One region of the Streptomyces sp. NPDC059696 genome, then DNA from elsewhere that is predicted to be linked to it. Evidence: riboswitches for the same ligand, from Rfam matches in the RefSeq annotation. Region 1 holds a riboswitch; each other region holds the start of a gene.
What was found. A riboswitch is a leader RNA that binds a small molecule or an ion and turns the genes downstream of it on or off. The one in region 1 is predicted to bind cyclic di-AMP.
Positions count from the first base shown of each region.

Region 2: another riboswitch for cyclic di-AMP. It lies ahead of ACFV20_RS10640 (peptidoglycan DD-metalloendopeptidase family protein); the one in region 1 lies ahead of ACFV20_RS28290 (transglycosylase family protein).
Region 3: another riboswitch for cyclic di-AMP. It lies ahead of ACFV20_RS21120 (M23 family metallopeptidase); the one in region 1 lies ahead of ACFV20_RS28290 (transglycosylase family protein).
Region 4: another riboswitch for cyclic di-AMP. It lies ahead of ACFV20_RS02825 (transglycosylase SLT domain-containing protein); the one in region 1 lies ahead of ACFV20_RS28290 (transglycosylase family protein).

Region 1 covers NZ_JBHWFG010000030.1:90,940-97,819, reverse strand. Annotated here, with positions in the region: gene ACFV20_RS28315 (protein kinase) at 1-296, shown strand, start outside; gene ACFV20_RS28310 (SurA N-terminal domain-containing protein) at 436-1,083, shown strand; gene ACFV20_RS28305 (nucleoside triphosphate pyrophosphohydrolase) at 1,179-2,198, shown strand; gene ACFV20_RS28300 (cytochrome P450) at 2,458-3,783, shown strand; gene ACFV20_RS28295 (transglycosylase family protein) at 3,905-4,879, shown strand; cyclic di-AMP (ydaO/yuaA leader) riboswitch at 5,108-5,274, shown strand; gene ACFV20_RS28290 (transglycosylase family protein) at 5,279-5,980, shown strand; gene eno (phosphopyruvate hydratase) at 6,265-6,880, shown strand, end outside.
Region 2 covers NZ_JBHWFG010000007.1:271,204-278,083, forward strand. Annotated here, with positions in the region: gene ACFV20_RS10625 (DUF6126 family protein) at 1-25, shown strand, start outside; gene ACFV20_RS10630 (tyrosine-protein phosphatase) at 42-839, opposite strand; gene ACFV20_RS10635 (alpha-galactosidase) at 1,019-3,094, shown strand; cyclic di-AMP (ydaO/yuaA leader) riboswitch at 3,410-3,566, shown strand; gene ACFV20_RS10640 (peptidoglycan DD-metalloendopeptidase family protein) at 3,571-4,500, shown strand; gene ACFV20_RS10645 (SGNH/GDSL hydrolase family protein) at 4,808-5,593, shown strand; gene ACFV20_RS10650 (TetR/AcrR family transcriptional regulator) at 5,725-6,336, opposite strand; gene ACFV20_RS10655 (Glu/Leu/Phe/Val dehydrogenase dimerization domain-containing protein) at 6,436-6,880, opposite strand, start outside.
Region 3 covers NZ_JBHWFG010000018.1:112,229-119,108, forward strand. Annotated here, with positions in the region: gene ACFV20_RS21105 (DNA topoisomerase (ATP-hydrolyzing) subunit A) at 1-632, opposite strand, end outside; gene ACFV20_RS21110 (M16 family metallopeptidase) at 980-2,323, shown strand; gene ACFV20_RS21115 (M16 family metallopeptidase) at 2,320-3,708, shown strand; cyclic di-AMP (ydaO/yuaA leader) riboswitch at 3,912-4,076, shown strand; gene ACFV20_RS21120 (M23 family metallopeptidase) at 4,089-4,877, shown strand; gene ACFV20_RS21125 (GntR family transcriptional regulator) at 5,109-5,804, shown strand; gene ACFV20_RS21130 (HPr family phosphocarrier protein) at 5,987-6,268, opposite strand; gene ACFV20_RS21135 (GNAT family N-acetyltransferase) at 6,449-6,880, shown strand, end outside.
Region 4 covers NZ_JBHWFG010000002.1:196,015-202,894, reverse strand. Annotated here, with positions in the region: gene ACFV20_RS02835 (GNAT family N-acetyltransferase) at 1-902, opposite strand, end outside; gene ACFV20_RS02830 (HAD family hydrolase) at 1,152-2,000, shown strand; gene ACFV20_RS02825 (transglycosylase SLT domain-containing protein) at 1,964-2,740, opposite strand; cyclic di-AMP (ydaO/yuaA leader) riboswitch at 2,746-2,921, opposite strand; gene ACFV20_RS02820 (polyprenyl synthetase family protein) at 3,423-4,433, shown strand; gene ACFV20_RS02815 (outer membrane lipoprotein carrier protein LolA) at 4,665-5,915, shown strand; gene ACFV20_RS02810 (ATP-binding cassette domain-containing protein) at 5,957-6,880, shown strand, end outside.

The DNA of each region.
Region 1 (6,880 bases):
GCTACGAGGCCGCCCAATGCCTGGAACAGCTGGGCGACCCGGCCGCGGCGCTCGCCGAGTACCGCGCGGTGCTGCCCTACTACGAGAACCAGTACGTCGCCGCCGGGGGCCCGGAGCTGGCGCACGACGTACGCCGCCGGATCGGCCACCTGCTGCTCGCCCTCGGCGACCGCGGGGCCGCCCACGACACCCTGGCCCGGCTGCTGCACGACGTGGAACGCACCCACGGCCCCGGGCATCCGCTCGGCGCGGAGATCCGCCGGACGCTCCAGTGGCTGGGGCAGGTCCGCGGCTGACGGGCGACCCGGAGGCGCGGCGGTGCCCGAAGTCCCGGTGAATCGTTGGTCGAATGGGTTGGCCAGAGCCTGGTCACTGCCTACCATCGATCACCGCAAGACCTTGTGCACCGTCGCACAAACTCCTCAGGAGGTCTCCTTGCACCGCCGCCGTCGCACCGCGCTCGTCCTCACCGCCGCGATCGCCGCCGCGGCACCCCTGCTCACCGCCTGCGGGAACGACGCGCATCCCGGCGCGGCGGCCGTGGTGGGCGGACAGCGCATCACCGTCTCCCAGCTGGACGAGCGGGTCGGCGAGGTCCGCGCGGCCCAGCGGGCGGCCGTGCAGGACCAGGCCCAGTACCAGCAGGCCATCGCCCGGACCGGCACCCTCACCCGCGACACCCTGCACACGATGGTCCTGGACCGGGTGCTGCACCGCGCCGCCCAGGACGCCGGGGTGACGGTCTCCCGCAAGGAGGTCCAGGCGATGCGGTCCGGCCTGGAGCAGCAGGCCGGCGGCGCGAAGGGTCTGGAGACGACCTGGCTCCAGCAGTACGGGATCCCGCCGCAGCGCCTCGACGAGAACCTCCGCTTCCAGCTGGAGGCCCAGAAGCTCGCCGAGAAGCTCGGCACGAGCACCGACCGTCCCGAGTTCTGGAAGGCCCTCTCCGACGCCTCCAAGGACCTGAACGTCGACCTCAACCCCCGCTACGGCACCTGGGACGTCCAGAAGAGCAGCCGCGCCGACGCGAAGACACCCTGGGTCCGCGACGTCACGGCGGCACAGACGCAGCAGGGCATGTAAGCAGGCGGGGGCCGCCGCCCCTGCGGCGGCCCGCCCTCCACCGCCCCCTGTGGACAACTTCGGGTGCTGTCCGTGGCGTGGGATAGCTTCGAAGCGTGAACGCCAACAGCCCCGAAGCCACCCCGGGCCCCGAGCGGACCGCTCCCGACGCGGCCGCCCCGCCCGGCCGCGTCGTCCTGCTCACCACCAGCCACCGCGTCGCCCCCGGCCTGCTGTCCTGGCCGGCCTGGCAGGCCCTGCACGAGGCCGACCGGGTGCTCTGCGCGGACGGCACGCACCCACAGCTGCCGTATCTGCGTGAGGCCGGGATCGACGTCGCCGAGGCGTCCCCGACCGCGCAGGAGCTGGTCGACGCCTGCGCCGGCGGGCACACGGTGGTCGTCGTGGCGACGGGCGAGGGCGAGCCGGCCCTGACCGACGGCCTGGCCCGCCTCGCCGGCACCGGCCGCGTCGCCATGCCCGAGCTGGAGCTGCTGCCGGCCTCCTACGACCTTCCCGGCGCCCGGCTCCTGGACCTCGTCCAGGTCATGGACCGCATCCGCGCCGAGTGCCCCTGGTCCTCGCAGCAGACCCACGAGGGCCTGGCCAAGTACGGCATCGAGGAGGCGTACGAGCTCGTCGAGGCGATCGAGGAGGGCGACCGCGACGAACTGCGCGAAGAGCTCGGTGACGTCCTCCTCCAGGTCGTCTTCCACGCCCGCATCGCCGAGGAGGGCCGCCCGGAGGACGGCGAGGACCCCTTCTCCATCGACGACGTGGCCGGCGGCATCGTCGCCAAGCTGATCCACCGCCACCCGCACGTCTTCGGCGACGCGACGGCCACCACCCCCGAGGAGGTCAAGGAGCACTGGCTGCGCACCAAGGCGGTCGAGAAGCAGCGCACCTCGATCACCGAGGGCATCCCCCTCGGCCAGCCCGGCCTCGCCCTCGCCGCCAAGCTGGCCTCCCGCGTCCGCACCGCCCGCCTGGACATACCGCTCCCGCCCGTCGAGGGCATCGGCTACGACCTGCTGGCCCTGGCCGTGCGTGCCGAGTCGGAGGGCGTCGACCCGGAGGCGGCCCTCAGGGCGGCGGCCCGCGCGTACCGCGACGCGATCCGCCAGGCGGAGGGCTAGACACCCGCCCGGTCGTGCGGATCGCGCCGGCATCTCGGACGCCGAGCCCGGACGCCGAGAGCCGGACGCCGGACGCCGAGCAGGGACGCCGTGCCCGGACCCCGAGCCCGGACGCCGGGCAGGGACGCCGGGCAGGGACGCCGTGCCCGGACGCCGAGCCCGGACGCCGGGCCGGACGCCGAGAGCCCGGACGCCGTGCCCGGACGCCGTGCTCGGACGCCGGGCAGGGGTGCCGCTCGAAGCCGGATACCGTCGACGTGTGACCGACCAGCACAGCCCCAGCCCGCCCCCGCCGGCCCCCGACCTCTTCACCTGGGAGTTCGCGAGCGACCCCTACCCCGCCTACGCCTGGCTTCGCGAGCACAGCCCCGTGCACAGGACGCGGCTCCCGAGCGGTGTGGAGGCCTGGCTGGTCACGCGGTACGCCGACGCCAAGCAGACGCTCGCCGACCCCCGGCTCTCCAAGAACCCCGCGCACCACGACGAACCGGCGCACGCCAAGGGCAAGACGGGGATCCCCGGCGAGCGCAAGGCCGAGCTGATGACGCACCTGCTCAACATCGACCCGCCGGACCACACCCGGCTGCGGCGGCTCGTGTCCAAGGCGTTCACACCCCGCCGGGTCGCCGAGTTCGCGCCACGGGTGCAGGAGCTCACCGACACCCTCATCGACGGCTTCGCGGCCAAGGGCTCCGCCGACCTGATCCACGAGTTCGCCTTCCCGCTCCCCATCTACGCCATCTGCGACCTGCTCGGCGTCCCGCGCGAGGACCAGGACGACTTCCGCGACTGGGCGGGCATGATGATCCGTCACCAGGGCGGGCCCAGGGGCGGTGTGGCGCGGTCGGTGAAGAAGATGCGCGGCTACCTCGCCGACCTCATCCACCGCAAGCGCGAGGCGCTGCCGGCCGAGCCAGCCCCCGGTGAGGACCTCATCTCCGGCCTGATCCGCGCCTCCGACCACGGCGAGCACCTCACCGAGAACGAGGCGGCGGCCATGGCCTTCATCCTGCTGTTCGCCGGTTTCGAGACGACCGTCAACCTGATCGGCAACGGCACCTACGCACTGCTCACCCACCCCGGGCAGCGCGCCCGGCTCCAGGCGTCCCTCGCCGCCGGGGAGAGCGCCCTCCTGGAGACCGGCGTCGAGGAACTCCTCCGCTACGACGGCCCCGTCGAACTCGCCACCTGGCGCTTCGCCACGCAGTCCCTCACCCTCGGCGGGCAGCGCATCGAGGAGGGCGACCCCGTCCTCGTCGTCCTGGCCGCCGCGGACCGGGACCCGGAGCGGTTCGCCGACCCGGACGTGCTGGACCTCTCCCGCCGCGACAACCAGCACCTCGGATACGGCCACGGCATCCACTACTGCCTCGGCGCCCCGCTCGCCCGCCTGGAGGGCCAGACCGCGCTCGCCACGCTCCTCACCCGCCTCCCGGACCTCCGGCTGGCCGCGGATCCGGCCGAGCTGCGGTGGCGCGGCGGTCTCATCATGCGCGGGCTGCGCACTCTGCCGGTGGAATTCGCACCGGCGGCGCCGGCGGCACCGGTAGCCCCGGGCGGACGTGACGAAACATCAGACCTGTGATCTTCACGTGATCTACGCGGCATGAACTTGTGACAAGTGATCGACTGCCGATACGTTCACCCATCAACGCGGCGGGGAATCACGCCGCGTCGGTCACTGCTGTCTCGCGAAAGGTCTCCGTATGCTCTCCGGGAACGGTCGGCACCGTCGCCCCCGCCAGGCTCCGGCTCTCCTCGTGGCGGCCGGAGTGACCGGCTCCGCCATCGCGATCCCCCTCCTCGGGGCCTCCGGCGCCAGCGCGGCCGACGGCACGACCTGGGACCGGGTCGCGGACTGCGAGACCGGCGGCGCGTGGAGCCAGAACAGCGGCAACGGCTACTACGGCGGTCTGCAGTTGTCCCAGGAGGACTGGGAGAACCACGGCGGTCTCGACTACGCCGCGAGCGCCGACCTGGCCAGCCGCTCCCAGCAGATAGCCGTGGCCGAGAGAGTCCTCGCCGACCAGGGGGTCGGCGCGTGGCGCACCTGCGGCCTGCTCTCCGGCCTGGAGCAGGGCAAGGGGACGGGGTCATCCGAATCATCGGACTCGTCCGACTCGTCCGACTCGTCCGGCGAAGTGGACTCGCCCGGTTTGCTCGACTCGCTCGGTTCGTCCCCTTCGGGCGACGCGTCCCCGTCCCCCTCGTCGTCGGCTGACGGGTCGTCGGACGCGAAGGGCAAGGGCGCCGATCCGGACAAGTCGCCCGAATCAGGATCGTCGCAGGGCCGCCAGTCCGACGACTCCTCGCCGGCCCCCTCCGAGAGTGGCGCGTCCGACACGTCGCGGTCCGCGGGCGGCTCCTCGAAGTCGGCCGACACCGGCTCCGGTCGCCACCGCGGCCCCAGCGCCGACGAGACGCAGGGCGCCGAGGACGGCCGTACGGGTGAGTCGGCGGGACGTCACGCCTCGCGCGGTGACGACAGCTCCCGTGAGGCCTCCGAGGGTGCCTACATCGTGGGTGTCGGCGACAGCCTCTGGTCCATCGCCGACTCCCTTGAGGTCAGCGGCGGATGGCACGCGCTCTACGAGGGCAACGAGAAGGCCGTCGGCGCCGACCCGGACCTCATCCTCCCCGGTGAGAAGCTCACGGTCGAGGGCGAAGCGGACGAGAAGTAGCGGTTCGGGCAGTGCGGAAACCGGGGCGGAAGTCGCCCCGAAACCGCGCGAGTTAGCGTCCTGATTCGCGACTGATGTCCTGTTTGGGGCCCGTGAGAGATAGATCTCAGAAGCCCTGATCGTCTTTGAAATTCCGTCGATCGCGTGTCTACGGTCGTGACCGCTCGCCACCGCGAGCCCCGGCTGCCGCAACGCCGAATCCTGCCAGCGGCCGCACGGGAACAGTCGTCGCGTCAAGCGCCGTAGGCAGGAGCGGGGGACCCAAGGTAGGTGCCCGACCGGCAGGTTGTGCCGGAAGGGCTTGGGGTGAAGCCGTGTCCCGGGAGGGACGCGGCCGGGCAACTCAACCGGCCCGAACCCGACAGCTCACCTCGCAGGCGTCGGTGAGGGGATCCATCCATGCTGTTTTCCGGCAAGGGCAAGCACCGTCGTCCGTCCAAGGCCACCCGCGCCGCCGCGCTCGCCGGTGTCACCGGTGTCGCCATCGCCGCCCCGCTGATGGCGGCCGGCAACGCCTCCGCCGCCACCGCCTCCGAGTGGGACGCCGTCGCCCAGTGCGAGTCCGGCGGCAACTGGTCCATCAACACCGGCAACGGCTACTACGGCGGTCTGCAGTTCTCCGCCTCCACCTGGGCCGCGTACGGCGGCACCCAGTACGCCTCCACCGCCGACCAGGCCAGCAAGGACCAGCAGATCCAGGTCGCCGAGAAGGTCCTGGCGAGCCAGGGCAAGGGCGCCTGGCCGGTCTGCGGCAAGGGCCTGTCGAGCGCCGGCTACACCGGCAGCGGTTCCTCCAGCGACTCCGGCAGCTCCGCGCAGAGCCAGCAGAGCCAGCAGAGCACCGAGTCCCGCGAGACCCAGGAGCAGCCGGCCTCCCGCTCCGACGAGCGCCCGGCGGCCAAGAAGACCGTCACCACCCCGACCGGCAAGAAGGTCAAGAAGGGTGACGGCGAGTACAAGGTCGTCAAGGGTGACACCCTCAGCTCGATCGCCGCGGACCAGAAGGTCAAGGGCGGCTGGGAGAAGCTGTTCGAGCTGAACAAGGACATCGTCGAGGACGCCAACCTCATCTACCCGGGCCAGCAGCTGCACCTGAAGTAAGCAGCGGCCCACGCCGGACCCCGCGGGGTCCGGCCCACCCGGACCCCCGGGTCCACGGGCTCCCCGCCCCGGTGCGTCACCCCCCGTACGCACCGGGGCGGGGTTTTTTCGGCAACGGGCTTTGTTCCGTTCGGAAACAATTTACGCTCGGTTCTGTCCATGGGGTGGGCGACCCGGTGGCCGATCGCCCCGGGCCGGTTAGGCTCATGTCGCGAGCCACCGGGCCCGCACCTCGCCGGGTCCGCGCGACCCGCGTACCGCGTCACATCAAGAAGGAGATGCTCGTGCCGTCCATCGACGTCGTCGTAGCCCGGGAAATCCTGGACTCCCGAGGCAACCCCACGGTCGAGGTCGAGGTCGGCCTCGACGACGGCAGCACCGGTCGTGCCGCCGTCCCGTCCGGCGCCTCCACGGGCGCCTTCGAGGCCATCGAGCTCCGCGACGGCGACTCGAACCGCTACCTCGGCAAGGGCGTGGAGAAGGCCGTCCTCGCCGTCATCGAGCAGATCGGCCCGGAGCTGGTCGGCTATGACGCCACCGAGCAGCGCCTGATCGACCAGGCGATGTTCGACCTGGACGCCACCGACAACAAGGGCTCCCTCGGCGCCAACGCCATCCTCGGCGTCTCGCTCGCCGTCGCCCACGCCGCCTCCGAGGCCAGCGACCTGCCGCTGTTCCGCTACCTGGGCGGCCCCAACGCGCACCTGCTGCCGGTGCCGATGATGAACATCCTGAACGGCGGCTCGCACGCCGACTCCAACGTGGACATCCAGGAGTTCATGATCGCCCCGATCGGCGCGGAGTCCTTCTCCGAGGCCCTGCGCTGGGGCGCCGAGGTCTACCACACGCTGAAGAAGGTCCTGAAGAGCAAGGGCCTGGCCACCGGCCTCGGCGACGAGG
Region 2 (6,880 bases), on a different contig from region 1:
GCTGTTCGAGGTCGGGGCGAAGTAGCCCCCGCCCGCGCGGCTCAGTCGAGGAGCCGCTCGCGCAGTCGCTCCCGCGTCTGCGCGGAGAGACCGAGGCCCTTCTCCAGGTAGCTGTCGACGCCTCCCCAGGTCTCCTCGATGGTGTCGAAGGCCGCCGTCAGGTACTCGGCACGCGCGTCGAACAGGGGGCTGAGCAGCTCCATGACCTCGGGGGAGTAGGCCGAGGCGGCGGAGCTGGAGCGGTGCACCTTGTAGCGGCGGTGCTTGGCGTTCGACTTCAGGTAGTCCTCGACGATCGCCTCGCGCTCGACCCCCACGGCGAGCAGCGTCACGGCGATCGACAGGCCCGCGCGGTCCTTGCCCGCCGCGCAGTGCATGAGCGCGGGCACGCTGTCCTGCGCGAGCGCATGCAGCACCCGGGAGTGCTCGCCGGTGCGGTGCTTGATGATCGTGCGGTACGAGGCGATCATGCGGCCCGCGCCCTTGCCGTCGGCGAGGATCTCGCGCAGCTGGTCCAGGTCGCCGTCGCGCACCATCTTCCAGAACTCGGCGCCGTCGGCGGGGTCGCTCAGCGGCAGGTTCACATTGCGCACGCCGGGCAGCTCGACGTCCGGCCCTTCCAGCTTCTGGTCGGCCGCGTTGCGGAAGTCGAAGATCGTGTGCAGGCCCAGACCGGTCAGGAACGCGGCGTCCTCCCCGGTCGCGTGGGCGAGGTGGCCGCTGCGGAACAGCACGCCCTGGCGCACCCGCCGCCCGTCGACGGTCGGAAGTCCGCCCACATCGCGGAAGTTGCGCACTCCGGCCAGCTCGGGCTCGGTCGACGGGACCTGCTGTGTCACGAGGGCTCCTCCCCTTCGGCGCCGCCGGCGCGGCTCGTCGACGGGCGTCACACGACGATACGACATGCCTGCCTGGGGCAATGAGTTGTCCACAGGCGTTGCCCGGAGCCCCCACGGCACTCGATGATGTTGCCGCCTGGTCGCACCTGGTCGGGCTTGTTCGAGTCTGTGAGGGCATGATGCTGGACATCTCCGAAGACGGTCGTACATGGGTGCTCTCCGGGCCGGCCAGCAGCTACGCCGTCCACGTCACCGACCGGGACGAGCTGCTGCACCTGCACTGGGGCCCCCGCATCGGCCCGGCCGACGCCGAGGCCCTCGCCCTGCGGCCGCTGCCGGACTACTGGCCCTTCGAATCGCCGCTCGACGGGCGCGAGGAGTACCCGGTCGAAGGCGGCCCCCGCTTCGTACGCCCCGCCCTGTCGGTACGCACGGCCGAGCGGCGGGGCACCGAGTGGGCCTACCAGGGGCACGACGCCGAGGACGGCGAGCTGCGGCTGCGCTTTCGCGACGGCGACCTGGACATCACGCTGCACTACCGGATGCGCCCCTCGACGGACGTCGTCGAGCGCTGGGTGACGCTGGCCAACCGGGGACCGGCCGTCGAACTGCTGCGCGCCGACTCCGCCACCTGGACCCTGCCCGACCGCGACACCTGGCGGCTCTCCCAGCTGCACGGCCGCTGGGGCGCCGAGTCCCGGCTGACCCGCTCCGTCCTCACCCACGGCGAGAAGGTCATCGGCAGCCGTCGCGGCCACACCTCCCACCAGCACCTGCCGTGGGTCGCCCTCGACACCGAGGCCACCGAGGAGCACGGCGAGGTCTACAGCTGCGCCCTGGGCTGGTCCGGGTCCTGGCGCATCGCCGTGGCCCAGCTCCCGGACGCGCGCGTGCAGATCACCGGCGGGGCCGGCCACGACGACTCCGGCCTGCTGATGCTGGGCACGGGGGAGTCGTACACGACCCCCGTCTTCGCCGGGCTCTGGAGCGACGGCGGCTTCGGCGGGGCGAGCCGCGCCTGGCACGCCTACCAGCGGACCCATGTGATCCCTGACGCCGGACGAGACCGGCCGGTGCTCTTCAACTCCTGGGAGGCCACCGAGTTCGACATCTCCGAGGAGCAGCAGCGGGCGCTCGCCGAGCGGGCCGCGGCCCTGGGTGTCGAACTGTTCGTGGTCGACGACGGCTGGTTCGGGGCCCGCACCAGCGACCGGGCCGGCCTCGGCGACTGGACCCCGAACCCCGACCGATTCCCGGGCGGACTGAAGCCGCTCGCCGACCATGTGCACGGCCTCGGCATGCAGTTCGGGATCTGGGTGGAGCCCGAGATGGTCAACCCGGACAGCGACCTGTACCGGGAACACCCCGACTGGGTTCAGTATCAAACAGGGCGAAAGCGGACGGAGTTCCGCAATCAGCTCGTACTGAACCTCGCCCGCGAGGATGTCCGGGAGTATCTGTGGGAGCGGCTCGACGGGCTCCTCTCCGGTGCGCCGATCGACTACGTGAAGTGGGACTTCAACCGCTGCTTCACGGATGCCGGATGGCCGGACGACGCCTATCCGCAACGGCTGTGGGCCGACCATGTCCACGGGCTGTACGCCTTGCTGGACCGGCTGCGGGCCGCCCATCCGGGGGTGGCCTTCGAGTCGTGCTCGGGCGGCGGCGGGCGGATCGACCTCGGTGTGCTGAGCCGCACGGACCAGGTGTGGACCTCCGACAACACCGACCCCCTGGACCGGCTCGCCATCCAGCACGGCTTCAGCCAGATCCATCCGGCCCGGGTCATGGCCGCCTGGGTCACGGACAGCCCGAACGCCATGCTCAACCACCGGGCCAGCTCGCTGCGGTTCCGCTTCGTCAGCGCCATGGCCGGGGTGCTCGGAGTCGGCGGTGACCTCACCGGGTGGACGCCCGCGGAACTCGCCGAGGCGGGCGAGTGGGTGGCGCTGTACAAGGAGATCCGGCCCCTGGTGCAGCGCGGTGACCTGTACCGGCTGCGGCCCCCGCAGGGCGGGCTGAGCGCCGTGCAGTACGTCCTCGGCGACGAGACGGTCGTCCTCGCCTGGCTCCAGGCGCAGCGCTACGGCGAGCCGGTGCCGGCGCTCCGGCTGCGCGGCCTCGATCCGGCAGCATCGTACGAATGCCTCGAAACGGGCGAAGTTCACCGCGGAGCGCTCCTTCTGCACCACGGGCTGCGCGTCGGCCTGCGCGGAGACCTGGACGCCGCGGTCGTCCGGCTTAAGCGGAAGTAGCCGTTCTGTCCGAATAGGGAATTACGGCCGCTAAGGCCTAACGTGCCCCGATCGTAAAGGAGATGGAATCGGGGCGCGTGACCATCGTCATATTCGTGACGATCCGCTGTCGCCATGTTCACGTAATCCCCGCACGGAGCAGGGTTATTGCGCGAAGCGGGAGATCGGTCATCCACGCTCGGTGACAGCACACGTGCCCATGTGTCGGGAAAAAACGGCCTCACGCGCAACCGCAAGCTTGTCCCTTTGCGTCTCGGTCGCTTACGTTCCACACCAATCCGGACGGACGCCTAATCCTGCCGCCGCCCGGAGCCCGCACACACTGACCCGACGCACGGCAGGAGCGGGGGACCCACAGGTAAGACGCCTGTTCCGGTTCCCGGAACGGCTTGGGGTTAAGCCGCGCCCCGGCGCGGCCGGGCATCTCCAGCCCGCACCCGACAGCTCACCTCGCAGGCGACGGAGAGGAATTCGCCATGCCCGCGAAGGGTAAGCACCGCCGTCCCAAGACCCAGCGTTTCACCCGCTCCATCGCCGTCGCCGGAACCGGTGGAGCCGCCCTCGCCCTGCCGCTCATGGGGGCCGCCGGCGCCCATGCCGCGACGCCGCAGTCGGCTCCGGAAAAGGCCGTCCAGTCCGCTCCGGTCGCCGGGAAAAAGGCCGCCGAAAAGAACGATGGCGCCCAGACCTACACCGTGAAGGCCGGCGATTACCTCGCCCGGATCGCCGACCAGCAGAACGTCAGCGGCGGCTGGAAGAAGCTCTACGCGGACAACCGTGATGCCGTGGGCTCCGACCCCTCGCTGATCCACCCGGGCCTGAAGCTCTCGATCGGCAAGAAGGCGGCGACCGCCCCGAAGGCCTCCGCCCCCGCCGCCCCGAAGACCTCGGCCCCGAAGACCTCGGCCCCGAAGCCCTCCGCCGCCGAGTCGGCCCCGAAGGCGCAGAGCGCCGCGAAGCCGGCCGCCGCCCAGCCCGCCGCCGAGAGCAACTCCACCGGCTACACGCTGCCGGTGGCCGGTGCCGCGGTCGGCACCCCGTACCACATGTCCGGCAGCATGTGGTCCAGCGGCTACCACACCGGTGTCGACTTCGTCGTCCCGACCGGCACGTCCCTCAAGGCCGTCGGCGCCGGCACGGTCGTCTCCGCCGGCTGGGGCGGGGCCTACGGCAACCAGGTCGTCATCAAGCTGAACGACGGTCACTACGCCCAGTACGCCCACCTGTCGCAGCTCTCCGTGTCGGCCGGCCAGAGCGTCACCGCCGGACAGCAGGTCGGCCTCTCCGGGGCGACCGGCAACGTGACCGGACCGCACCTGCACTTCGAGATCCGCACCACGCCGGACTACGGCTCGGACGTGGACCCGGTCGCCTTCCTGCGCTCGCACGGCGTCTCCGTCGGCTGACCCACCGCACGACCACCTGCCTGACACGCCTCCGAAGGCCGGACCCCGATCCCCGGGTCCGGCCTTCGGTGTGCGCACGTCCCGATGGCCTGCCGGTCCGTCCGGGGCCTTTTCCGGATCAGCGGGTTCCGGGTCTGACGGCTCACCCCGAAACATCCGTGACAAGCGGGGTATTCCGGAGTTGGCGAACACTTGAGGAGTGGCTTATCTCACCGCCCGTCAATCCTTTCCTACGGTCGCGTAAGTCACATTCAAAGGTGAATCATGAGCTGCTGTGGCAGACGATTCGAAGAGTGACAGCAGAGCAGTGATCGGGTCGTACGTGGCGCTGGGGGACAGCTTCACCGAGGGCGTCGGTGATCCCGGCCCCGACGGGGCATTCGTCGGCTGGGCCGACCGGTTCGCCGTCCTGCTCGCCGACCGCAGGCCCGAGGGAGACTTCCGGTACGCCAATCTCGCCGTACGCGGAAAGCTCCTCGACCAGATCGTGGCGGACCAGGTTCCGCGGGCCGTCGACATGGCCCCCGACCTCGTCTCGTTCTGCGCCGGGGGCAACGACATCATCCGGCCCGGCACCGACCCGGACGAGGTGGCCGAGCGCTTCGAACGGGCGCTGGCCCAGCTCACCGCCGTGTCCGGCACGGTCATGGTGACGACCGGGTTCGACACCCGCGGGGTGCCCGTGCTCAGGCATCTGCGCGGCAAGATCGCCACGTACAACGGACATGTGCGGGCCATCGCCGACCGGTACGGCTGCCCGGTGCTCGACCTGTGGTCCCTGCGCAGCGTGCAGGACCGCCGGGCCTGGGACGCCGACCGGCTGCACCTGTCGCCCGAGGGGCACACGCGCGTGGCGCTGCGCGCGGGCCAGGTGCTCGGCCTCGACGTGCCGGCCGACCCCGAGCAGGCGTGGCCGCCGCCGCCCCCGCGCGGTGCGCTCGACGTGCGGCGGGACAACGTCGCCTGGGCACGCGAGTTCCTGGTGCCGTGGATCGGGCGCCGGCTGCGCGGGCAGTCGTCGGGCGACCACGTGACGGCCAAGGGCGCGCTGTCGCCGGACGACATCAGGATGCGGATCGCGGCGGTGGCGTGAGAGCGGCTCCCGCCCGTGCGGGCCGCGCCGGGCGGAACACCGGCCCGGCCCGCACGGGCGGGGACGTCGCGCCCGGCGCGGCGAGAGGGCGTGCCGGGCCTCGCGGGGCGGGCGGCGCTTTGCGCAGCCCCCTAGGGAGCCGGCCGCTCCTGTGCCAGACCCAGTTCGCGGGCCAGCGCCTCCTCCACCCACTGCTGGGCCCGGGTGCGCGGCACCGCCCCGGCGTAGGACGTCAACTGGACGGCCAGGCCGTCGAGGAGAGCGGTCAGCCGCAGGGCCGTGCCGGCCGGGTCCGGACAGCGGAACTCACCCGCCGCCACACCCTCCGCGATCACCTCGGCCAGGGCCGCCTTCCACTGCCGGTCGAGATCCTGGGCGACCTCCCGCAGCGCCGGGTCGCGCAGCGCCGCCGCCCAGCCCTCGATCCACAGGCGCCAGCCCTTGGCCTGCCCCGTCGGGGCGTACCACCGTACGGCCGACCGCAGCCGGCGCAGTGCGGGCGAACGGCGGCCCAGCAGCCTGCGCAGATGGGCCAGATCGCCCTCCGCCGCGTGCCGGAACGCCGCGGCGACCAGCTGCTCCTTCGTCGAGAAGTGGTAGAGGACCAGCGCGTTGCTCACGCCGAGCGCCGAGGCCACGTCGGCGATCCTGACCGCCGCCACACCCCTCGCCTCGATCTGCTCGATGGCGGCCCGCAGCAGATCCCCGCGCCGCTCGGCCACACTCAACCGGACTCTCGTCACGCCGTCACCCTACCCACGCGCGTGCGGCCCCTCGACGGGGTGTTCCGGCCGGTCCGGCGGGGCCCGCCACGGACGTCGGCGCGGGTCCTGGCGGCTGCCTCAGCGGAACCAGCCGAAGCGCTCCGCGATCAGCGGCAGCCGGTCGGCCGCGATCGCGTGGGCGGCGGCCCGCGGTGTCGTCCCCTCGGCGCGTGCGCGGTCCAGCATCCGTTCGACCAGGGCACGCATCGACCGGCGGGTGTGGGCGAACGCCTCCTCGGCGTCGGCGCCGACGTCCCCGAACAGCGTCCACCACCACCAGGCGTTGGTACCCGAGTTGACCACGACGTCCGGCAGCACGGTCACCCCGCGCGCGGCCAGCAGCAGCTCCGCCTCCGGGCGCACGGGCATGTTGGCGGCCTCCACGACCCAACGGGCGGTGATCCGCTCCTGGTTGGCGTCGTCGATCGCGTACGACACGGCGGCCGGTATCAGCACGTCCGCGTCGGCCGACAGCCAGGCCTCGCCCGGCAGTTCGCGGTCGCCGGGGCGCAGCGCGGAGCGG
Region 3 (6,880 bases), on a different contig from region 1:
CTGATCAGGTGGCGGGCGGCGGCGATGACCTCGCGCAGGTTGTGCGGCGCCATGTTCGTGGCCATGCCGACCGCGATGCCCGAGGCGCCGTTGACCAGGAGGTTCGGGAAGGCGGCGGGCAGGGCCACCGGCTCCTGCTCCTGGCCGTCGTAGTTGGGGTTGAAGTCGACGGTGTCCTCGTCGATGGACTCCGTCATCAGGCTCGTGGCCTCGGCCATCCGGCACTCGGTGTACCGCATGGCGGCCGGCGGGTCGTCGTTGCCCAGCGAGCCGAAGTTGCCGTGGCCGTCGACCAGCGGGACCCGCATCGAGAAGGGCTGGGCCATGCGCACGAGGGCGTCGTAGATCGACGCGTCGCCGTGCGGGTGCAGCTTGCCCATCACCTCGCCGACCACGCGGGCGCACTTGACGTACCCCCGCTCGGGGCGCAGGCCCATCTCGCTCATCTGGTAGACGATGCGGCGGTGCACCGGCTTGAGGCCGTCGCGTGCGTCCGGCAGGGCGCGGGAGTAGATGACCGAGTACGCGTACTCGAGGAAGGAGCCCTGCATCTCGTCGACGACGTCGATGTCGAGGATCCGCTCCTCGTACGAGTCGTCGGGCGGCGGGGTCTTCGTGCTGCGGCGGGCCATCGCTGCCGGCTCCTTCTGTTTCCTGGTCGCTCGCCTACGGGCACTGATGCCGGTGATGAGAGGCCGATCGTGCTCGGACTTCGGGCCTCCGCGCGCGCTCGCCGTTCATCACCGGCGCGCCCTTCGGCTCGCTCATGCTGAAGCGTGAACGAGAACTGACGCCGACCATTGTGGACCGCCGCACTGACAACCGGGACCGCGACCCGGTCCGGGGCGCATCCCGTGCTGCGGGGCGAGGTCGCCGCCGGGAACTTCACCAGGGCTCCGCACGCTTGCATACAGTGGCAGGACCGGCAGAAATCCGCGGTCCGAACAACCGCTCAGCGATCGAGGGGACGTACATGCCCATGGGTCACACGGCCACAGCCCAGGCAGGCTCCGGAGGCCTGACAGCGACCGAGCACCGCCTGGCCAACGGCCTGCGCGTGGTGCTCTCCGAGGACCACCTGACCCCCGTCGCGGCGGTGTGCCTCTGGTACGACGTCGGTTCACGCCATGAAGTCAAGGGGCGTACCGGCCTGGCTCACCTTTTCGAGCACCTCATGTTCCAGGGCTCCGCGCAGGTCAAGGGCAATGGTCATTTCGAGCTCGTCCAGGGCGCGGGCGGCTCGCTGAACGGCACGACCAGCTTCGAGCGGACCAACTACTTCGAGACCATGCCCGCCCACGAGCTGGAGCTCGCCCTCTGGCTCGAGGCCGACCGCATGGGCTCGCTGCTGACCGCGCTCGACGACGAGTCGATGGAGAACCAGCGCGACGTCGTCAAGAACGAGCGCCGCCAGCGCTACGACAACGTCCCGTACGGCACCGCCTTCGAGAAGCTGACCGCCCTCATGTACCCGGAGGGCCACCCGTACCACCACACGCCGATCGGCTCGATGGCCGACCTGGACGCGGCGACGCTGGAGGACGCGCGCGCCTTCTTCCGCACCTACTACGCGCCGAACAACGCCGTGCTGTCCGTGGTCGGCGACATCGACCCGGAGCAGACCCTCGCCTGGGTCGAGAAGTACTTCGGCTCCATCCCCGGCCACAACGGCAAGCCCGCCCCCCGCGACGGCTCGCTGCCGGAGATCATCGGCGAGCAGCTGCGCGAGGTCGTCGAGGAGGAGGTCCCGGCCCGTGCCCTGATGGCCGCCTACCGCCTGCCGCACGACGGCACGCGGGAGTGCGACGCGGTCGACCTGGCCCTCACCGTCCTCGGCGGCGGCGAGTCCTCCCGCCTCTACAACCGCCTCGTGCGCCGCGACCGCACGGCCGTGGCGGCCGGCTTCGGCCTGCTGCGGCTCGCCGGGGCGCCCTCCCTGGGGTGGCTGGACGTGAAGACCTCCGGTGACGTGGAGGTTCCGGTCATCGAGACCGCCATCGACGAGGAGCTCGCCCGGTTCGCCGAGGAGGGCCCCACGGCCGAGGAGATGGAGCGCGCCCAGGCCCAGTTGGAGCGCGAGTGGCTGGACCGGCTCGGCACGGTCGCGGGCCGCGCCGACGAACTGTGCCGGTACGCCGTGCTGTTCGGCGACCCGCAGCTGGCCCTGACCGCGGTCCAGCGCGTGCTGGAGATCACGCCGGAGGAGGTCCAGGAGGTCGCCAAGGCCCGCCTGCGGCCCGACAACCGTGCGGTCCTCGTCTACGAGCCGACCGCCCCCGCAACCCCCGCCGACCAGGACGAGAACGAGGAGGCGGCCCGGTGACCGAGCTCGCCACGATGGACTTCCACCCCCGGCCGCAGGCGGGCGACGCCAAGCCGTGGGCCTTCCCCGCCCCCGAGCGCGGCGCGCTCGGCAACGGCCTGACGGTGCTGCGCTGCCACCGCCCCGGCCAGCAGGTCGTCGCCGTGGAGGTGCTGCTCGACGCCCCCCTGGACGCCGAGCCCGCCGGCCTCGACGGTGTGGCCACGATCATGGCCCGGGCGTTCTCCGAGGGCACCGACAAGCACTCCGCCGAGGACTTCGCGGCCGAGCTGGAGCGTGCCGGCGCCACCCTCGACGCGCACGCCGACCACCCCGGTGTCCGGCTCAGCCTGGAGGTGCCGGCCTCCCGGCTCGCCAAGGGGCTGGGGCTGATCGCCGACGCCCTGAGGGCGCCCGCGTTCGCCGACAGCGAGGTCGAGCGGCTGGTGAACAACCGCCTCGACGAGATCCCGCACGAGCTGGCCAACCCCTCGCGCCGCGGCGCGAAGGAGCTCTCCAAGGAGCTGTTCCCGGCGGACTCCCGCATGTCGCGGCCGCGGCAGGGCACCGAGGAGACCGTCGCCGCGATCGACTCCGCGGCCGTACGCGCCTTCTACGAGAAGCACGTCCGTCCCGCCACCGCCACCGCCGTGGTCGTCGGCGACCTCACGGGCATCGACCTCGACGCCCTGCTCGCGGACACGCTGGGCGCCTGGACGGGCTCCCCGGCGGAGCCGCGGCCGGTGCCGCCGGTGACCGCCGACGACACCGGCCGGGTCGTCATCGTGGACCGCCCCGGCGCCGTCCAGACGCAGCTGCTGATCGGCCGGATCGGTCCCGACCGGCACGACCGCGTGTGGCCGGCGCAGGTGCTCGGCACGTACTGCCTGGGCGGCACCCTCACCTCGCGCCTGGACCGCGTCCTGCGCGAGGAGAAGGGCTACACCTACGGCGTCCGGGCGTTCGGCCAGGTCCTCCGGTCCGCCCCGGACGGCACCGGTGCCGCGCTGCTCGCCATCAGCGGGTCCGTGGACACCCCCAACACCGGCCCCGCCCTGGAGGACCTCTGGACGGTGCTGCGCACCCTGGCCGCGGAGGGCCTGACCGACGCCGAACGGGACGTCGCCGTGCAGAACCTGGTCGGCGTGGCGCCGCTCAAGTACGAGACGGCGGCGGCCGTCGCGAGCACGCTGGCCGACCAGGTCGAGCAGCACCTGCCCGACGACTACCAGGCCACGCTGTACCGGCAGCTCGCTGCGACCGGCACCGTGGAGGCCACCGCGGCGGCCGTCAGCGCCTTCCCGGTGGACCGCCTGGTGACGGTCCTCGTCGGTGACGCGGCGCAGATCAAGGCCCCCGTGGAGGCCCTCGGCATCGGCGAAGTCACCGTCGTCTCCGCCGAGTAGCAGCCGAGGAGCGGCAGGCACGCGCAGGGGCCCTGGATGTCTTTGAAGGCACCAGGGTCCCTTTGTGCCCGAATTGGTATGGGAGTTGCCTGTCTGACCTGTGGGATGCGCTACAAAAGCCGGGATTCGTTTGGGAATTGAAAGCGGCGCCGCTTAGCGTCGTCCGGGCTGTTCGTCAGGCAGTGCGCCGCGCCCGCGGCACCGGACAGTCATCGCCGAGTCCCCGTACGGCGCGAGCCAGGGGAGCCGGGGACCCACCGCAGTCCCTGGGGTGAATCGGACTCCCGCGCGTGCCGCGAGGGAGCCCGTAGGAGACCTTCCTGCTCCGAACCCGTCAGCTAACCCGGTAGGCGAGAGGGAAGGAAAGGATCAGCCACCACATGGCGTTCACTCGCGCCACCGGGAAGCACCGGCGTCCCAGCAGGATCCAGCGCGGCACCGCCCGTGCGGCAGGCGTGGCGGCCCTCGCCACCACCGGCGTGATCGGCACCGTGGCGGCCCCCGCGGCCTTCGCCGCCGAGCCCAGCGCGGAGCAGACGGGTCTCACCCCGGTCGTCACCATGGGCGACACCGTCGCCCAGCAGATCGACGCCCAGGCCGTCGCGCAGCATCAGGCCGCCGAGGAGGCCGCCGCCAAGCAGAAGGCCGAGGAGGCCGCCCGCAAGCGGGCCGCCGAGGTGGCCGAGCGGGCCAAGGAGGCGGCCGAGAAGGCCCGTGCGGCCAAGGAGCGCGCCGCCCGCGAGGCCGAGCGCAAGCGCCTCAACGCCTTCGTGGCCCCGATCTCCGGCTCGTACGTGTCCACCGCCTACAAGGCCAGCAGCGGTCTGTGGTCCTCCGGCAGCCACACCGGCGTGGACTTCCACGCCGCCAGCGGCACCTCCGTCCACGCGGTCGGCATGGGCGAGGTCGTCGAGGCCGGCTGGGGCGGCTCCTACGGCAACAACATCGTGATCAAGATGAACGACGGCACGTACACCCAGTACGGCCACCTGTCGTCCATCGGCGTCTCGGTCGGCCAGAAGGTCACCCCCGGCCAGCAGATCGGCCTGTCCGGCGCGACCGGCAACGTCACCGGCCCGCACCTGCACTTCGAGGCCCGTACGAGCCCCGAGTACGGCTCGGACATCGACCCGGTCGCCTACCTCCGTTCGCACGGCGTCAGCCTCTGACCGGAAGCTCGTCGCCGTTTTCGAAAGCCCCGGCTCCCCGAGCCGGGGCTTTCGGCGTTCGCGCACCGCGTGACGGCACCCCGGTCGCCTCCGGGCGGCTCCTCGGATGTCCGCTGTCCAAAAAATATCCATGGATTCCCGCTGGCCGTCGGAAATTCCGGCTCATTGCAATAGAGTCACGGAACACGCGCCGCTCGCCGGCGTTTCACGGGGATTAAGCGGAGGTCGGTCATGCGTATTCCCGCGCACTCGGTGTGCACCGCCATCCGGGACGACATCGTCGCGGGGGTCCACGCGCGCGGCAGCCGGCTCACCGAGGAACTCCTGGCCCGCCGATACGGCGTCTCGCGGGTACCGGTCCGGGAGGCGCTGCGCACGCTGGAGGCCGAGGGCTTCGTGGTGACCCGCCGGCACGCGGGCGCGTGCGTGGCCGAACCCACCGAGCAGGAGGCGGCCGACCTGCTGGAGATGCGGATGCTCCTGGAGCCGCTCGGTGCGGCCCGAGCCGCCCAGCGCCGCACCGAGGCGCATCTGAAGGTCCTGCGCGGCCTGGTCCGCCTGGGCCAGGACCGGGCCCGTCGCGGCACCAGCGACGACCTGCGCTCCCTGGGCGTGTGGTTCCACGAGACGCTCGCCCAGGCCTCCGGCAGCCCCGCCCTGACCTCGATGCTCACCCAGCTCCGCCACAAGATCACGTGGATGTACGCCGTGGAGGCGCCGCTCAGCCCGGTGGAGTCCTGGACGGAGCACGGCGCGATCGTGGACGCGGTGGCGCGTGGGGACGGCGAGCGCGCGCGGGCGGTCACGGCGCTGCACATCGAGCGCGCGACCGGAGCGCACCGCCTGCGGATCGGCCCCGCGGCGGAACGGGCCGATCGCGTGAGGAAATCGCAACATGCCGTAAACACGGAGAGCCTGCGGCATTAACACGGCGGCCGTATACAAAGAGGGGGAAATTCCCCGAGTTCTTCGACGTGTGTTCTCGTGGGATTAATTTCCGCTGCCTGGCCGCGGAAATCGCTTCTCCCTGACGATCGCCAATGGCGAAGGGCCCGCCCGGTGAATTCGGACGAGCCCTTCACTGTGCGCCGGATCGGGCGCCGGGGAAATCAGACGGTCTCGGGCAGTTCCTCGAGACCCTCGGAGACCAGCTTCGCCAGCCGGTCGAGGGCGGCGTCCGCGCCCTCGGCGTCGGAGGCGAGGACGATCTCCTCGCCCCCCTGGGCGCCGAGGCCCAGGACGGCCAGCATCGAGGCCGCGTTGACGGGGTTGCCGTCAGCCTTGGCGATCGTCACCGGGACGCCTGCGGCCGTGGCGGCTCGGACGAAGATGGAGGCGGGGCGGGCGTGGAGGCCCTCGGCCCAGCCGACGTTGACGCGGCGCTCAGCCATGTGTTGCTGCCCTTCGGTGTTCAGGGTTGTCTAGACCAGTTTCCCATATGGTGAAGCCCACCCGGAGCGGTCCTGTCGTTCCGCTCCGGAAGGTGCCGTCGGATCGCGGCCTCGACCCGACTGACGCCCTCCACAGACTGCCTCGCGCCGTTGTCAGGCGCTAGCCGTACTCTGGGGCCCATGCAGACCTCGCCGGACCGGCACGAGTATCCCGCCCACTGGGAAGCCGACGTGGTGCTGCGCGACGGAGGCACCGCGCGCATCCGGCCCATCACCGTTGATGACGCCGATCGCCTGGTCAGCTTCTACGAGCAGGTCTCCGACGAGTCGAAGTACTACCGCTTCTTCGCGCCGTACCCTCGCCTGTCCGCCAAGGACGTCCACCGCTTCACGCACCACGACTTTGTGGACCGGGTGGGACTCGCGGCCACGGTCGGCGGCGAGTTCATCGCCACCGTACGCTACGACCGGATCGGCGCAGACGGAACGCCCGCGTCCGCACCCGCCGACGAGGCCGAGGTCGCCTTCCTCGTGCAGGACGCCCACCAGGGCCGCGGGGTCGCCTCCGCCCTGCTCGAACACATCGGAGCCGTCGCCCGCGAGCGCGGCATC
Region 4 (6,880 bases), on a different contig from region 1:
TCACCCGTCTTCAGCGCGTCCTTGTACTCGGCCGCACCCCGCCCCAGGTCGAGCGTGCCGATGCCGGCGGCGGCCGCCGCCTCCGCCATCCGCAGGTGCAGCACCAGACCCGGCGAGAACTTCGCGAACTCCGGGTCGTAGGCCGGGAACCAGCAGGCCAGCACGGAGGCCGAGCGCAGTCCGAAGTGCGCGGCGACGGGCCGCTCACCGGCGTACAGCACGGACAGTGTGCCGCTGCACTCCGTGGCCCGGGTCTCGGCCAGCCGCCCGACGAGCCGGGTGATCCACTCTTGGGCGAACCGGTCCCGGCGGCCGGTCCTGCGGTACTGCGCGGACTTCCACTCCATGAGCGTGCGCAGCGCGGCAGGCTCGCGTTCGTCGAAGACGAACCGCAGCTCACCGGCCTGCCGGCCCAGCCTGCGCTCCTTGGCCAGCGTGGTCTTCAGGAACTTCGGCGACTGCGCGCGCAGCACCGACTCGTACGTCTCGTAGCCCTTCTCCACGTCGATGACGTAGGTGGCGTACTCCTCGGCCGCGTACCGGACGAACAGCCGCTGCTCGGCCTCCAAGTTGTCGAAGGCGAAGCTCGACAGGGAGCAGGCCTTCAGCAGTTCGCCCGTCTCCACGTCCAGGCCCGGCCGCAGGATGGCGCCCTGCGCGTCCGAGACGCCCAGGCCGATCGCCCGGCCCTGGCCCAACGGGCCCCGCTCATAGGGCAGGAATCCGGCCGGCTCCGCCCCCTCGTACACCACCGCGATCCGTGCCCCCGGCCTGACCAGACCGACGGCCTCGGTGAACTCCGGCTCCATGAAAGGGTTGCGCGGTGCCTCCGAGGCGGCGCGCAGCGCACGCCAGCGCTCCCTCTCCCCTTCGCCGAGCTCCCCGGGCCCGGCCACGCGAATGCGCCCACTGCTCAACCCGACCCCCCGATCAAGTCCCCCCTGGACACATGGAAGGTACCGCTCTATGCGGCCCCACGGGTAGGTAGCGGAGCATGTTGTTGCCAATCGGTGCAGAGGCCTTCAACCGGGCAATCGGCGTCCGCCGTGCGGTGATCGGCGTCCGCCGTGCGGTGATCGGCGTCCGCCGTGCGGTGATCGGCGTTCGCCGTGCGATGAAACGAAGGGCCGCACTGTCCGTATTCTCTGATCATGGCCGCACCCCTCGCATATTCACTCATCGCCACCGATCTGGACGGGACGCTGCTGCGCGGCGACGACACCCTGTCCGACCGGTCCCTCGCCGTCCTCGCGCGGGTGGCGGACGCCGGTGCGCAGCACCTCGTGGTGACGGGCCGGCCGGCGCCGAGAGTGCGGCCGCTCCTGGACGACCTCGGCTGCACGGGGCTCGCGGTGTGCGGGCAGGGCGCGCAGGTGTACGACGCCGGCGCGGACCGGCTGCTGTGGTCCATCACCCTGGACCGGGAGTTGGCGGAGACCGCCCTCGGCAAGATCGAGGCCGAGGTGGGACAGGTGTACGCGGCGGTCGACCAGGACGGGGTCGACGGCCTCACGCTGATCGAGCCGGGCTATCTGATGCCGCACCCGACGCTGCCCGCGGTCCGGGTCGACCGGCGAGAGGAGCTGTGGGGCGAGCCCATCAGCAAGGTGCTGCTGCGGCACCCCTTCCTGACGGATGACGAGTTGGCGGCGACGGCCCGCTCGGTGGTCGGCTCACTGGCCACGGTGACGATGTCGGGACCGGGCACGGTCGAGCTCCAGCCGTGCGGGATCACCAAGGCGACCGGCCTGGCCCTGGCCGCCGAGCATCTGGGGCTGCGGCCGGCGGACACCATCGCCTTCGGCGACATGCCCAACGACATCCCGATGTTCGACTGGGCCGGCCACGGCGTCGCGATGGCCAACGCCCATCCCGAACTCAAGGCCGTGGCCGACGAGGTCACCCTGTCGAACGAGGACGACGGCATCGCCGTCGTCCTCGAGCGACTGCTGGGCGGGGCGGCTCAGTACGGGCCGTTGACGTTGTCGATCGAGCCGTAGCGGTCGGCCGCGTAGTTGCAGGCCGCCGTGATGTTGGCGACCGGGTCGTACGGGTCGAAGGAGGTGCCGGGCACGTGGTAGGCGGCGAACGTCGGGTCGATCACCTGGAGCAGGCCCTTGGACGGGGTGCCCGCGGCGGCGTTGGAGTCCCAGTTGTTGATCGCCTGGGGGTTGCCGGACGACTCGCGCATGACGTTGCGGTAGATGCCGTCGTAGGAGCCCGGGATCCCCTGCTGCGCCATGATGTCCAGCGACTCGCGGATCCATCCGTCGAGGTTGTTCGCGTAGGTCTTCGCGGACGCCTGGGTGGCCTGCGCGACCCCGCCGGCGGGCTTGGCGGCCGGCTTGGCGGGGGCCGACGACTTGGTCGCCGTCTTCTTCGGGGCGTCCGCCTTCGCGGTCTTCACCGTCAGCTTCAGACCCGGGTGGATCAGCTTGGGGTTGCCGCCGACGGCGGCACGGTTGTCCTTGTAGAGCTGCTTCCAGCCGCCCGATACGTCGTACTTATCGGCGATGCGGGCGAGCGAGTCGCCCTTGACCACGGTGTACGTGAGGGACTTGGCGGGCTGGGCCGCCTGCTTCACGGACTGCACGGCGGGGGCGCTCTGGGGCTCGGCGGCGCTCGCGTGCGTGGCTCCGAGGAGCGGAAGGGTGAGTGCGGCTCCACCGGTACCGACGGCGACGATGCCTCGGGTGAGCGGGTTGGTTCTGGGGCGACGGTGCTTGCCTCGTCCGGCCATGGCGATGTTCCTCTCCGGCGCCTGCGAGGTGAGCTGTCGGGTTCGGGCCGGGAGGTGCCCGGCCGCGCACGGCGCTGTGTGCCGTACGCGGCTTCACCCCGAGCCGGGCCGCTGTGCGGACCGGCGACTTACCTGGGTCCCCCGCTCCTGCCACGCGTGAGTGAGTCGGTTCAGTCGGGAGTCCGGGCGGCGGCAGGATTAGGCGTCCGCCGGACAGGGCCGGAACGTATGCGAGAGCACATGTCGGGAACAAGCGCCTCAATCACATATCGCGCGGTTGACCTTGGTCGGGGCGGTTTGAGTCGCTTGATCCTTTGCGGGAGTCAAGCTTCAACTGGCTTTCGGGGCACGGTGGTACGGGTCGTCGCCGGGCAGGGGTGGAGCAGGGGGAGAAGTGATTGACCTCACTGATCACGAGCCCAGAGGGCAATTTCCGCCAACGGGAATTCACCGACTCATCACGGCAAATCGTGCATAGTTCGCTACCCCTGGGTAAGTCGATAAATATCTGTTCTTATAGGTTGATCGAAAACATAGCGGTCGTGATCGGATACCACCCGGCCTGTAACCATGGGCGCTGGCGGTGATCGAAACGTGACCGGATACGCTGACTCGAGTGAGAGCGGCGACCTATCGACAATCCGCGTAATCACCGGCAGACACAGCAGACAGGAGACCCCTCGTGACCGACGTCGGGCCGTTCGGGCTGAGCGTGCGGGACCAGGATCTGGAAGCCGACGTCCAGGCCGGGCTGGCGGCTGTCGAGGAAGGCTTGCTCGAGGCCACCAAGAGCGCGGTGCCCTTCATCACGGAGGCCGCCCAGCATCTGGTGCGGGCCGGCGGCAAGCGGTTCCGCCCGCTGCTCGTGATGCTCTCCGCCCAGTTCGGCGACCGCCACGCGCCCGGGATCGTGCCGTCGGCCGTCGTCGTGGAGCTGACCCACCTCGCCACGCTGTACCACGACGACGTCATGGACGAGGCCGCCGTGCGCCGCGGCGTCGCGAGCGCGAACACCCGCTGGGGCAACTCCGTCGCGGTCCTCACCGGCGACTTCCTCTTCGCCCGCGCCTCGCACATCCTGGCCGACCTCGGCCCGGAGGCCGTGCGGGTGCAGGCCGAGGCGTTCGAGCGCCTGGTGACCGGCCAGATCCTGGAGACGGCCGGACCGCAGGACGGCCGGGACCCGGTCGAGCACTACCTGGACGTGCTGGGCGGCAAGACCGGCTCGCTGATCGCCGTGTCGTGCCGGTTCGGCGCGATGATGTCCGGCGCCGACGACACCGTCGTGGACGTGCTGACCCAGTACGGCGAGCGGCTCGGCGTCGCCTTCCAGCTCGCGGACGACGTCCTCGACATCGCCTCCGACTCCCACGAGTCCGGCAAGACCCCCGGCACCGACCTGCGCGAGGGCATCCCCACCCTGCCGGTGCTGCGGCTGCGGGAGCGCGCGGCCCGGCTCGGGCTCGCCGAGGACCTCGCCCTGTGCGAGCTGCTCGACTCCGACCTCACCGACGACGACCGGCACTCCGAGGCCCTGCGCCTGCTGCGTGCCCACCCGGCCCTGGAGCAGGCCCGCCGGGACACCGTCCGCTATGCCCAGGACGCCCGTTCGGCGCTGGCACCGCTGCCGGAGTGCACCGCGAAGACGGCGCTCCTGGAGCTGTGCGACGCGGTGGTGCACCGGGCCGGCTAGCGCGTCCTGCCCGTACGCCCCCTACGGGTCGGGGGAGAAGCCGCCCCTGCGTGTCATACCCCAGCAGTAGGCGCAGTTGAGTCCGGGGTCTGACGTATCTCCCTGGCCGATTTGGTCAGATGGATGCACGGAAGAACACCACTCCTCACCTGTTCGGGTGAGAATGGCGGCTCAGGGACGAGTGCGTGGACGACACGGACAGCCGCCGCCGACCACGGAGGTAGGGCACACATGGCACCGTACGCATCCGACGACAGCACGACCGCCGGAGAGGTCGACGAGCAGCGCTCCGGGCGGCAGAAGGCCGCGCGGTACATCGTCCCGGTCACGGTGGTGGGGGTGGCGGCCGCGACGATCGGGCTGGTGCCCGCCCTCGCCGACTCCGGCGACCCCGACCTCCCGAAGATCACGGCACAGCAGCTCATCGAGAAGATCGCGAAGTCGGACGTGCAGCAGCTGTCCGGCACGGTGAAGATCAGCACGGACCTCGGTCTGCCGAACCTCGGCGGCCTGGAGTCCGGCCTGCTGTCCGGCGCCGCGGGCCAGGGCGGGGACGGCTCCTCGGCCGACCCGTCGGCCAAGCTCACCGAACTGGCCTCCGGCACGCACACCCTGCGCGTCGCCGTCGACGGCCCGGACCGGCAGAAGCTGTCCCTGCTGGAGAAGGCCGCCGAGTACAGCGTCGTCCACAACGGCAAGGACGTCTGGGGCTACGACAGCAAGTCCAACGAGGTCTACCACGGCACCTCCGCCGAGAGCCCGGAGCGCGGCAAGGACCAGCAGCCGCCGGCCACCCCGAAGGACTTCGCCGAGGAGGCCCTGAAGGCGGTCGACGACACGACGTCCGTGACCGTGGACGGCACCGCCCAGGTCGCCGGCCGGGACGCCTACAAGCTCGTCGTCCAGCCGAAGCAGTCCGGCTCGACGGTCGGCGCGATCACCGTGGCCGTGGACGCGAAGACCGGCATGCCGCTGAAGTTCACGCTGACCCCGGCCAGTGGCGGCGCCGCCGTCGTCGACGTCGGCTTCACCAAGGTGGACTTCGCCGCACCGGCCGCCTCGACCTTCGACTTCACCCCGCCCAAGGGCGCGAAGGTCACCGAGGAGAAGGACGCCCCCCAGGGCGGAGACAAGCACTTCGGCGAGGAGTTGGGCCGGGGCGGGGCGAAGGACCGCGCCCCGAAGACCGGGGAGAACGCCGGTAAGGGCCTCGGCGGCCCCGACGGGATGAAGACCATCGGGGAGGGCTGGAACGCCATCGCCACCTTCGACACCGGCGGCGAGGGCGTGCCCTCCGGCAAGGCCGGCGGTGAGTTCGGCGGCTTCCTCGACTCGCTCGGCGACAAGGTCCACGGCACGTTCGGCTCGGGCACGGTCTTCTCGACCCGCCTCGTCAACGCCCTCGTCACCGACGACGGCAAGGTCTACGCGGGCCTGGTCACCAAGGACGCGCTCGTGAAGGCGGCCGACGCCGGGAAGTGAGTCCCGCAGGCGTACGGGACACCGAGACAACGAGGAGGCCGATGGGCGAGGTGTCCGCCACGGAACCGGAGCAGCGCGGGACCCGGGCCGAGGCCGGCGACGAACCGGTCATCGTCACCCGCGCGCTCACCAAGCGCTACCGCGGCGGGCAACTCGCCGTGGACGGTCTCGACCTGACCGTCCCGGCGGGCAGCGTCTTCGGCTTCCTCGGACCCAACGGCTCCGGCAAGACCACCACCATCCGCATGCTGATGGGGCTCGTCGCACCCACCTCCGGCACGGCCCGGGTCCTGGGGCGGCCCATGCCCCGGGCCACCCGCGCCGTACTGCCGCACGTCGGCGCCCTCATCGAGGGCCCGGCCCTCTACGGCTTCCTCTCCGGCCGCGACAACCTCGTCCGCTACGACAGCGCCGACCCGGCCGCAGACCCCCGCACCCGGCGCGCCCGTGTGGCGCAGGCCCTGGACCGGGTGGGCCTGACGGCCGCCGCGGGCAAGAAGGCCAAGGCCTACTCGCTGGGCATGAAACAGCGCCTGGGTCTCGCCGCCGCCCTGCTCCAGCCCCGCAGGCTCCTGGTCCTGGACGAACCGACCAACGGCCTCGACCCCCAGGGCATGCGCGAGATCCGCGCCCTGGTCCGGGAACTGGCCTCGGACGGCACCACGGTCTTCCTCTCCTCCCACCTCCTCGACGAGATCGAGCAGGTCTGCACCCACGCGGCGGTGATGGCCCGGGGCCGTCTGATCATCCAGGGCCCGGTCGCCGAGCTGTCCGCCGGGGCGCGCGGCCGGCTGGCCGTGACCACGCCGGACACGGCGGAGGCGGCCCGGGCGCTCAAGGAGCAGGGCGTGGGCGACGTCGTCGTCACCGACGGCCGGGTGACCGGCGAACCACCGGACCGCGACCTCGCCGAGGTGAACGCCGCGCTGGTGACGGCCGGGGTCCGGGTACGCGGCTTCACGGTC